Regions from separate parts of the Streptomyces sp. Inha503 genome, predicted to be linked through region 2. Evidence: riboswitches for the same ligand, from Rfam matches in the RefSeq annotation. Region 2 holds a riboswitch; the other holds the start of a gene.

Region 1 (5,376 bases), 1.5 Mb from region 2:
AACGGGAGCACCCCGACGGTCGGGCGCCCGGTGAGGTCGCGCAGCATCTCGAGACCGGGCTCCAGGAGGCTCACATCGCCGCGGAACTTGTTCACCAAGTAGGCGGCCACATGCCGTTGGTCCGCCGCCGACAGCAGCGCGGTCGTGCCGAAGAAGGACGCGAAGACGCCACCGCGGTCGATGTCCCCGACCACCACGACCGGAAGCCCGGCGGCGCGCGCCAGCCCCATGTTGACGATGTCGGTGCGGCGCAGATTGATCTCGGCGGGGCTGCCCGCGCCCTCGCAGATCACCGCGTCATGGGTGCTCCGCAGCTCCTCCAGGCATTCCGTGACGGTCCCCAGCAGCGCCTCACGCCCCGCAGAGAGCCTTTCGCCGGGCGAGGGGGCTCCGGGCCCGCCGAAGTACCCGCGCGCGCTCAGCTCGCCCACCGGCCTGCCCAGCAGCACCACTTGGCTGCTGCGGTCGCTGCCCGGCTTCAGCAGGACCGGGTTCATCAGCGCGCTCGGCTCGACGCGCGCGGCGGCGGCCTGCATGGCCTGGGCCCGCCCGATCTCCGCCCCCTCCCGGGTGACGAAGGAGTTGAGCGACATGTTCTGCGCCTTGAAGGGCGCCACGCTGACGCCCTTACGGGCGAGCCACCGGCAGATCCCGGCCGTCACCACGCTCTTGCCCGCGTCGGAGGTCGTGCCCGCGACCAGCAGCCCCCCACCGCGCGCCCCGGAACCGTCCGTGCCGCCCTTACCGCGTATCCCGCTCATCCGCCGCCCCTTCCCAAGGCCCCGGGCCGTCCCGTCAACGCCCGCAGCACCGGCCGGGCCGCCATGGACACCCCGAGCGCCAGGACGCCGGCGCGCCGCGACAGCCGTATCGCCCGCTCGATGTCGGCCGACTCCACCGGCCGCCCGCCGGAGTTGAGCACCGGCCGGTGCTCGACCCGGCCGCCGTACGCGAGGGTGCCGCCCAGCCGGACACCGAGCGCACCCGCGAAGGACGCCTCCACGGGGCCCGCGTTGGGGCTCGGATGGCGCCGGCCGTCCCGCCGCCAGGCGCGCCACGCACCGCGCGGATCGGGGCCCGCGAGCGTCGCCAGGGCCGCCGTAAGGCGCGCACCCGGCCAGCCGGCCACATCGTCCAGCCGGGCCGCCGCCCAGCCGAACCGCCGGTAGCGCGGCGACTTGTGGCCCACCATGGCGTCCAGGGTGTTGACCGCGCGGAAACCTATGAGCCCCGGCACACCGCCCACGGCGCCCCACACCAGCGCGCCCACGACCGCGTCGGAGGTGTTCTCGGCGACCGATTCGACGACCGCGCGGGCGATCTGCGGCCCGTCCAGCGCCTGCGGATCACGGCCGCACAGATGCGGCAGCCGCTCCCGGGCGACCTCGAGGTCGCCGACGGCCAGCGCCCTGCCGACGGCCCGTGCCTCACGGCCCAGGCTCGTGCCCCCCAGCACGGCCCAGGTGGCGGCGGCGGTCAGCGCGACCTCCGCGCCACGGCGGCCGTCAAGGCCTCGTACGGCGCGGGTCAGCAGCGCGGCACCGGCGGCCGCGCCGCCCGCGCACAACGCGGTGTGCAGGGCCCCGTAACCCCGGTGGTCGCGCCACAGCAGGCGCTCGGCGGCCGCGGCGGCGCGCCCGAACGCGGCCACCGGATGGCCGCGGCGCGGATCACCCGTGGCGAGGTCGCCGAGGAAGCCGAGGGCCGCACCGCACGCGAACGAGGCGTGGTCGGCACGCATCCGTCAGGCCGCCGTCACGCCTCGGCGCGGCGATGCGGGACCAGACGGGCCGGAGGGGCCGGAAGAGCCGAAGCGGGCAGGGAGGGCTGGCGGCGTGGCGATGCCGGGCATGGCGGTATGTCCTCACTCAGGGTCCGCGCCCTGGTTCGACGTGACCGGCGGTGAGAGTCTCCTGGCTCCCGGATCCGCGGCCCTCCCGGTCTTCCAGCCCCGCGTACGCGACGAACCGTACGGACGAGCCGTGACCCCAATACAGGCGATGGGAGGGCGCTCCCCGGTGACAGTGGCGGGACCGCGCCGGATTCTCACCGGCTTCCTCTCCTGCCGCCGTTTGGCTCGGGAAGTCCACCATGGGCCGCGAATGGCCGTCAACTCGCATATGACCCATGTCGCCCGAGTGTGCCGAGCCCCACAGACAACCGCCCCTCACGGAACGGCCGCCGGACGGTCGGCGCTGGTCAGCGCCGCCATCCGGCGGCCGGTGGGGCGTTCGGGGAAGCTGGGGCCTCAGACGACGATCAGATATCAGGCGACGATCAGGTAGATGCCGTACGCCACGACCGCGGCGCACACCGCGAAGCAGGCGTACGCGCCGGTGCGCGCGAGCGGGGAGGTGCCCACCGCGCCCCCGGGCACGGCGGCGGCCGTGCCGCCCTGCTCCGGTGCCGCCTTACGGGAGGTGCCGACGATGCCCAGGGTGAAGACGCCCACCATGGCGACCGTCACCGCGAGGCTGATGCCGAAGACCTGGCCGAGTGCCGCCCAGTCGATGCTCATGTTTCCTGGCTCCTTAGCGGGTGGTGCTGCTCGCGACGGCGGGGGTGGGGGTCTGCTCGGGCGTGCTCTCCGAGGTGCCGTCCTCGGGGGCGGCGCTCGACGCACCGGCGGGCGGCGGGGCCACGGACCGCAGGGCGGCCGTGACGGCGCCCACCGGCTCCTGGGTGCCGACCTCGTTGACGTTGGTGTGGTCCACGGGCTTGCGGCGCGACAGCATCCAGATCGCCCCGCAGGCCAGGACGGCGAGCACAGCCACCGCCGTGATTCCCGCGTTCCCCTGGTCGGCCAGGAGCGCGGCGGCCCCGGCCACCAGACCGGCGGCCGGCAGGGTCAGCACCCAGGCGACCACCATCCGGCCCGCGGTCGACCAGCGCACCACGGCGCCCTTACGGCCAACACCGGCGCCCATGACGGCGCCGGAGCAGACCTGGGTGGTGGACAGCGCGAAGCCGATGTGGGAGGAGGCGAGGATGACGGTGGCGGCGCCGGTCTGGGCGGCGAAGCCCTGTGGCGGCTGGATGTCGGTGATGCCCTTGCCCATGGTGCGGATGATGCGCCAGCCGCCCAGGTAGGTGCCGAGCGCGATGGCCAGGCCCGCCGAGACGATGACCCACAGCGGCGGGTCGGCGTCGGGCGACACCACGTTCCCGGTGACCAGCGCCAGGGTGATCACGCCCATCGTCTTCTGGGCGTCGTTGGTGCCGTGGGCCAGGGAGACCAGGGCGGCCGAGGCGATCTGCCCCGCGCGGTAGCCCTTCGCGGTGTCCTCGGGGGAGCGGTCGCGGCCGAGCCGGTAGGTGAGCCGGGTGGCGGCCAGCGTGGCGATGCCGGCCACGATCGGCGCGGCGACGGCGGGGATCAGGACCTTCATGACGATCGCGTCGCCGTTGACCCCGTCTAGGCCGACGGAGACCACGGTGGCGCCGATCAGACCGCCGAACAGGGCGTGCGAGGAGCTGGAGGGGAGTCCGGCGAGCCACGTCACCAGATTCCACAGGATCGCGCCGACGAGCCCCGCGAAGATCACTTCTGGCTGGATACCGGAGCCCTCGTCGATGATCCCGCCGGAGATGGTCTTGGCCACCTCCACGGACAGGAACGCGCCGACGAGATTGAGGACGGCCGACATCGCCACCGCCACCCTGGGCCCGAGCGCTCCCGTGGAGATGGTGGTGGCCATGGCGTTAGCCGTGTCGTGAAAGCCGTTCGTGAAGTCGAACACCAAGGCCGTGACGATCACGATCCCGATGAGAAGCGTGATGTGTTCCATACACCCGGTCAATCAGTTCGAAGGTCGTTAGTGGCACGGTGAACGTAAGGAAACAGGGTGAACGGGAGATGAACTGAGCAGGGCATCGCGGTGACATGGTTGCGGGATCGCTAAAGCCCAGTGAATTTCAGCCTACGTTCCCATGTCGTAGGGGAGTTGAGCCGCGATCGAGGGCCGCCGGAGCAGGCCCCGGGACCGGTCTCGCGGGCGTCCGTCGTCCCCCTGCGTTCACCCGCCCGGAGCCGGGTGCCCACGAGGCACGGTCGTAGTCGCCCGCCGTGCCCGTTCCGGTCCTGCCGCCGCGCGGTCGGCGGCCGCCTGGAAGGATCGGGCCTCGGAGGTGAGGGCAGGTGACCCAGTCGCGATCCACGCGGCAGCCGCAGCCGCGGCTGACGCATCCCCTGCGGCAGGCATGGACGCAGGTGGTGAGTACGGCCCGCAGGACCACCGCGGACGGCCTGGTCGTCGGCACCTCGGGCAATGTCTCGGCCCGGGTCGGCGACACCGTCCTGGTGACCCCGAGCGGTGTCCCTTACGACCGGCTCGGCCCCAGGGACGCCGTCGCCGTCGACCTGGACGGGCGGCAGGTCCTCGGCACGCTGAAGCCCACCAGCGAGCTGCCCATGCACCTGGCGGTCTACCGGGAGACCGACGCGGAGGCCGTGGTCCACACCCACGCCGTCCACGCCACGGCCGTCTCCACGCTCGTCGACGAGCTCCCCGCGATCCACTACATGACCGCGGCCCTCGGCGGCCCGGTCCGCGTCGCGCCGTACGCGCTCTACGGCACGGACGAACTGGCCGACGCCATGCTCGAGGCGCTGCGCGACCGCAGCGGCTGTCTGCTGCGCAACCACGGCACCGTCGTCCACGGCGCCACCCTGGACCAGGCGTACGACCGCACCGCCCAGCTCGAATGGATGTGCCGGGTCTGGCTCACCGCGGTCTCCGTCCCCGGCCGCACCCCCTCCCTGATCCCGCCGGACGAGATGCGGCGCGCCGCCGAGAAGCTGAGCGGCTACGGCCAGAAGGGCTGAGCCCGCCCCGGCACGTCCCAGGCCCGCCCGGCATGCCCCGGACCCCGCCCGGCATGTCCCCGCCCGGCGCACCCTCGGCCCCGCCCCGGGCCCCGCCCCGGGCGGTCACCCGGCCGGGGACGCCCGCTGGCCGGGCGCGGCCTCCCCGACCACACTGGGAGGGATGCGTCTGCGAACAACGGCGGTCGCGGCCGCCACCACCCTGCTGAGTGTCGGCGTGGCCGCGGTGGCGGCCGGACGGTACGCCACCAGCGCTGCGCTGAAACCGGCCCCCGACCGTCCGCTGCCGCACGAGGCGCCGCTGACCGTCCACGCGACCGCGGCCGGCCAGATCACCCTGACCCGCTCGCTCGCCTCCCTGCGCCCCGGCACCTACGGCCTCACCGGCCGCTCCTGCCACGCCGTCGTCGGCCCCGTCATCGAGGACGCCCCGCACCCCGCCGACTGCGTCGTGCGCCGCCTGGAGCGGGTCACCCACGGCGAGCTCACCCCCGGCACCCGGGTCCGGCTGACGCCCCAGGTGCACATCGGCAACCCACGGGACACGCTCG
Region 2 (5,376 bases):
AGCAGCTCACCGCGCTGGTGATACTGGTCTCGTTCATGAACATGGTGAACCGGCTGAACGTCATCACCCAGCAGCCGGCGGGCAACTACCAGGTCGGGCAGTTCCATTGATCGGTGTCGGACTGTCCGGCCGGTCGTCCAGGGGGGAATCGGCGTGAGCAAGGTCGAGGAGTTCGAGGAGCTGCGGCCACTGCTGTTCTCGATCGCCTACCGGATCCTGGGCAGTGTGAGCGAGGCCGAGGACGCGGTGCAGGACACCTGGCTGCGCTTCGACGGCTCGGCCACCCGGCCCACGTCCACCAAGGCGTATCTGTCCGCCACGGTGACCCGCGTCTCGATCGATGTGCTGCGCTCCGCGCGGGTGCGCCGGGAGGAGTACGTGGGCCCGTGGTTCCCCGAGCCGCTGCTCAGCGACCCGTACCAGGATCCGGCCCGGGCGGTGGAGCTGGCCGACTCGGTGTCGATGGCGGCGCTGCTGCTCCTGGAGCGGCTCAGCCCGCTGGAGCGGGCGGTGTTCGTACTGAGGGAGGTGTTCGCCTTCGGGTTCGACGAGATCGCCACGGCGGTGGGGCGGTCGGAGGCGGCGTGCCGGCAGCTGCTGGTGCGGGCGCGGCGCCACATGGAGGCCGGGCGGCCGCGGTTCGAAGCGGACCGCCAGGAGCGGCAGGAGCTGGCCACGCGGTTCTTCGAGGCGCTGAAGGACGGCGATGTGGGCGGGCTGCGGAAGCTGCTGGCCGCCGATGTGCAACTGGTCGGGGACGGTGGCGGCAAGGCGCCGCAGCTGGCCAGGGCCGTCATGGGCGCGGAGAACGTGGCGCGGCTGCTGGGCAACGTCTTCCCCTGGCTGCTGCGGATCGATGCGTCGATCGAGCCGCACGAGGTCAACGGCCAGCCCGGCGCGATCCTCCGCGACCGGGACGGCAAGGTGCTCCACACCCTGGTCCTCGATGTGCTCGACGGGCAGATCCAGACCATCCGCACGGTGGTCAACCCCGACAAGCTCGGCCACCTCGGGCCGGTCGGGGACGCCTGGGCCGTGGACCGCGAGGTGAGGCGGGCCCGTCGGCGCACGGACTGACCGTGGGATGTGGCCGCCCGGCGCGCTTGGTAGGCTCGGGGAGCCAGTCGTGCCACATCCGAGGCCAGGGAATCCGGTGCGAATCCGGAACTGACGCGCAGCGGTGAGGGGGACGGGCGGGGCATGTGACACCACTGGGAGGAGTCCGTGGCGGCCGTGGGGCCGGCGCGAACGAGCACCGGGAAGGGGCCCCGTCCGGACGAGCCCGAGTCCGAAGACCTGCTGGCACCTCCGCGCCCGGCGCGCGGAGGACGTCCGTAGGCCCAGGCTCCGCGTACGAGCCCCGACCACCGAGGCTGCCCGTGCTCCGCTCCGCCCGCCGTACCGCGGCGTTCCTGCTCGCCCCCGCTCTTCTGCTCACCGCGTGCGGTGGCTCCGGCCATGACGACGCGGACGCCGGAAGGCCCGCCGGTGCGGGCTATCCGCGCACGATCGACAACTGCGGCCACGAGGTCACCTTGAAGTCCGCCCCGAAGCGGGCCCTCTCGCTCAACCAGGGCACCACGGAGATCCTGCTCTCGCTCGGCCTCGCCGACCGCATGGCGGCCACCGCCACCTGGACCGACCCGGTGATGAAGGGCCTGGAGAAGGCCAACGCCACGGTGCCCCGGCTGGCCGACAACGCGCCGTCCTTCGAGAAGTCCCTGGACGCCGAACCCGACTTCGTCACCGCCTCGTTCGTCTCCACCCTCGGCAAGGGCGGCGTGGCCACCCGCGAGCAGTTCGAGAAGCTGGGCGTGCCCACCTATGTCTCGCCGTCCGACTGCGCGGCGGGCCGGGACACCGACAGCGGTGGCGACGGCTCCCGCGGCAAACCCCTCACGCTTGATGTGGTGTACGGCGAAATACGCGATCTCGCCCACGCCTTCGGTGTCGAGGAGCGCGGTGAGAGGCTCGTCGCGCGGCTGAAGGAGCGCGTCCGCAGGGCCACGGCGGGAGTGGACGCCTCCGGAGTCACCCTCATGTACTGGTTCGCCAACTCCCAGTCGCCCTACCTCGCCGGCTGCTGTGGCGCGCCGGGCGCCATCACCCGGGCCGTCGGGGCGGAGAACGCCTTCTCCGACACCCACGACGAGTGGCCGCAGATCAACTGGGAGACCGTGGCCGACCGCGACCCGGACGTCATCGTCCTCGGCGACCTCACGCGCAAGCAGCAGACCGCGGAGACCGCCAGGGCCAAGACGCGCTTCCTCGAGACCAACGCCGCCACCCGCAATCTCACCGCCGTGCGGAAGAAGCGGTACATCCTGCTGAGCGGGCAGGCCATGAACCCGTCCCTCCGTACGGTCGAAGGGGTGGAACAGGTCGCCGCCGGGCTGCGCGACTTCGGGCTCGCCAAGTGAGTACTCGGAATGTGAGCACCCGCCGCGCGAGTACTGGTCACCTGGGCATCCGCCGCGTGAGCGTCCGCCTCCTGCTGCTGATCGCGGGCGGGCCGGCCGCGCTGCTCGCGTCGGTCGCGTTCGCCGTGACCATCGGCCCGGCCGACATCTCCACCGCCGACGTATGGGCGGCGGTCACCGCCCATCTCGGCCTGGGGGAGAGCACCTTGCCGCCGCTTCGGGACGGCATCGTGTGGAACCTGCGCATGCCGCGCACACTGCTCGCCGCGGTGTGCGGGGCGGGACTGGCCCTCTGCGGGGCCGTGATGCAGTCCCTGCTGCGCAATCCACTGGCCGATCCCTTCGTGCTCGGGGTGTCCTCGGGCGCCTCCACGGGCGCCGTCACCGTGGTCGTGCTCGGCGTGGGCGGCGGGGCCGTGTCCCTGTCGGCGGGCGCGTTCACCGGTGCGTTGGTGTCGTTCGGGCTGGTGCTGGTGCTCAGCCACAGCCTCGGCGGCAGCACCGACCGCGTGGTGCTGTCCGGAGTGGCCGCCATGCAGCTGTTCTCCGCGCTGACCTCGTTCATCGTCCTCACCTCCGCGGACGCCGACACCACCCGGGCCGTGCTGTTCTGGCTCCTCGGCTCGCTCACCGGCGCCGGATGGGGCGATGTACTGCTGTGCACCGGCGTCCTGGCCGCCGTCCTCGTGGTCTGTCTCGGCTACGCCCGCACCCTGGACGCGTTCGCCTTCGGGGAGGAGGCCGCGGCGGCGCTCGGTGTCCGGGTGGCCCGTACCCGTCTCGTCCTGCTGTGCGCGACCGCGCTGCTCACCGCGACCCTGGTCAGCTCCGCCGGGGCCATCGGCTTCGTCGGCCTGGTCCTCCCGCATGCCACCCGCGCCCTCACCGGCTCCGGCCACGCCCGTCTGCTGCCGGTCACCGCACTGGCCGGGGCCATCTTCCTGGTGTGGGTGGACACCGCCGCCCGCACCGTCATCGACCCCCAGGAGGTCCCGGTGGGCGTGGTGACGTCCCTCATCGGCGTACCGGCCTTCGTCGCCGTGCTCTACCGCGGGCGGAGGAAGACATGACCGACCCCACCGCGGAAACCCCCGGCATGGAGTCCGCCGCCACTCCGGAAGCGGCGTCCGGGCTCCGCGCGGACCGGGTCAGCCGCCGCACCGACGGCCGGCTGATCGTCGACGGCGTCACCCTCACCCTGCGCCCCGGCGAGACGGTGGGCCTGCTCGGCCCCAACGGCTCCGGAAAGTCAACCCTGTTGCGGCTGCTCGCCGGGATCCTCGCCCCCTCCGCCGGAGCGGTCACCCTGGACGGCCGTGCCCTGCCACGGGCCGGCCGCCGTGCCACGGCCCGCCGTATCGCCACCGTCGAACAGCACGCCCACACCCAGACCGAACTGACCGTCCGCGAGGTGGTGGCCCTCGGCCGCATCCCGCACCGGCGCGCCTGGGCGTCGGCCTCCGCCGCGGACACCAGGGCCGTCGACGCGGCCCTGGAGCGCAGCGGACTGACCGACCGGGCCGGTCAGTCGTGGCACACCCTCTCCGGTGGCGAACGCCAGCGCACCCAGATCGCTCGCGCCCTCGCCCAGGAACCGCGCGAGCTGCTGCTCGACGAGCCGACCAACCACCTCGACATCCAGCACCAGCTCGATCTGCTCGACCTCGTCGTCGGCCTGCCGATCGCCACCGTGATCGCCCTCCACGACCTCAACCTCGCCGCGATGTACTGCGACCGCCTGCTGGTCCTCCGCGAGGGACACGTCGTGGCCGAAGGCACTCCCGGCGATGTGCTGACCCCGTCCCTGATCAAGCGGGTCTACGGCGTCCGGGCCGATGTCAGCCACGGTCCGGGCCACCCGGTCATCCGCTTCCTGCGCCGGACGGCGAAGCCGTGAGAAGGCCGTGACGGACACCTCCATCCATGGCGCGCAGCTTGGGGCCATGTGTTGCGCGAGAGTGACGACACCTGCTAATCATTTAACTCGTGTCGTCGTGGAGGAGGGCGGGCCATGGGTACGCAACGGGGATCGGTCGTGCTTCGGCGGCCGCATCGCCCTCGGGCCATCGGCTTCCTGGGCCTGGAGACGGTCGGTGAATGGGCCGTGAAGGTGTACGGCATCAGCGCGTGGACCGATGTGCCGCGTCCCGCGCTGGTGGCCGCGACCGTGGAGGCCGCGGCCTCGGCGCTGCCCGGCCCCGCCCGGACCGACAGCCGCTATGGCATCGGCTTCGCCATCGCGCATGACGCGGCCGACCGCTGTTTCGCGCTGGTGGACTGGTGGCACGGGGAGAACGAGATCCATCAGCGGCTGTTCTCGGCACCCCTGGAGCGGCCGGACGCGCTGACACCGCACCCCGGTGAGGCCATCGGCTGCGTCTGGGAGCTGGCCGTCACCGACTTCGAACGCCGCGCTTGGCTGCGCCATGTGCTCGCCAACCCCGACGGCCCGAACACGGATGCCTACCTCACCGCACGCTTCGCAGGAAGGGTCTAGTTCATGGGGATGACGCTGGAACGGCTGGCGGGCTTCGGCGAGGCATGGCGACGGAAGGATCTCGACCTGCTGATGGAGTTCATGACGGACGACTGTGTGTTCCGCGCCTCCGTCGGCCCGGAGCCGGGCATGACCTTCCGCGGCCGGGCCGAAGTGCGCGAGGGCTTTGAACTGATGCTCGCCTACGACGCGGGGCTCGAGTCGCGGCCCGGCGGAGTGGCCTTCATCGCCGGGGACCGGGGCGCTTCCCAGTGGTCCTACTCCGGTACCGATGCCGATGGCCGGGTCCACGAGGTGCACGGCTGCGACATGTTCGAGTTCGACGGCGATCGGATCCGGGTGAAGGACGCCTACCGGCGCGTTCACGGAGACATCGGTCATGCTGCCACCGACTAGGGCCGAGGACGTCGAGGGCCTCCCGGTGGGCATCGCCCTGCTCCATCACTTCGCCAACACCGA

What was found. A riboswitch is a leader RNA that binds a small molecule or an ion and turns the genes downstream of it on or off. The one in region 2 is predicted to bind cobalamin.
Region 1: another riboswitch for cobalamin. It lies ahead of ACJX2R_RS15000 (cobalamin biosynthesis protein); the one in region 2 lies ahead of ACJX2R_RS09030 (ABC transporter substrate-binding protein).

What each region holds. Positions count from the first base shown of each region.
Region 1 covers NZ_CP178360.1:3,659,601-3,664,976, reverse strand. The annotation lists gene ACJX2R_RS15005 (cobyric acid synthase) at 1-761, opposite strand, end outside; gene ACJX2R_RS15000 (cobalamin biosynthesis protein) at 758-1,741, opposite strand; cobalamin riboswitch at 1,907-2,061, opposite strand; gene ACJX2R_RS14995 (hypothetical protein) at 2,267-2,518, opposite strand; gene ACJX2R_RS14990 (inorganic phosphate transporter) at 2,532-3,788, opposite strand; gene ACJX2R_RS14985 (class II aldolase/adducin family protein) at 4,139-4,825, shown strand; gene ACJX2R_RS14980 (alpha/beta hydrolase) at 4,989-5,376, shown strand, end outside.
Region 2 covers NZ_CP178360.1:2,199,670-2,205,045, reverse strand. The annotation lists gene ACJX2R_RS09040 (carboxymuconolactone decarboxylase family protein) at 1-110, shown strand, start outside; gene ACJX2R_RS09035 (RNA polymerase sigma-70 factor) at 154-1,077, shown strand; cobalamin riboswitch at 1,105-1,319, shown strand; gene ACJX2R_RS09030 (ABC transporter substrate-binding protein) at 1,374-2,420, shown strand; gene ACJX2R_RS09025 (FecCD family ABC transporter permease) at 2,477-3,490, shown strand; gene ACJX2R_RS09020 (ABC transporter ATP-binding protein) at 3,517-4,317, shown strand; gene ACJX2R_RS09015 (hypothetical protein) at 4,432-4,917, shown strand; gene ACJX2R_RS09010 (nuclear transport factor 2 family protein) at 4,921-5,313, shown strand; partial or broken gene ACJX2R_RS09005 (ABATE domain-containing protein) at 5,297-5,376, shown strand, end outside.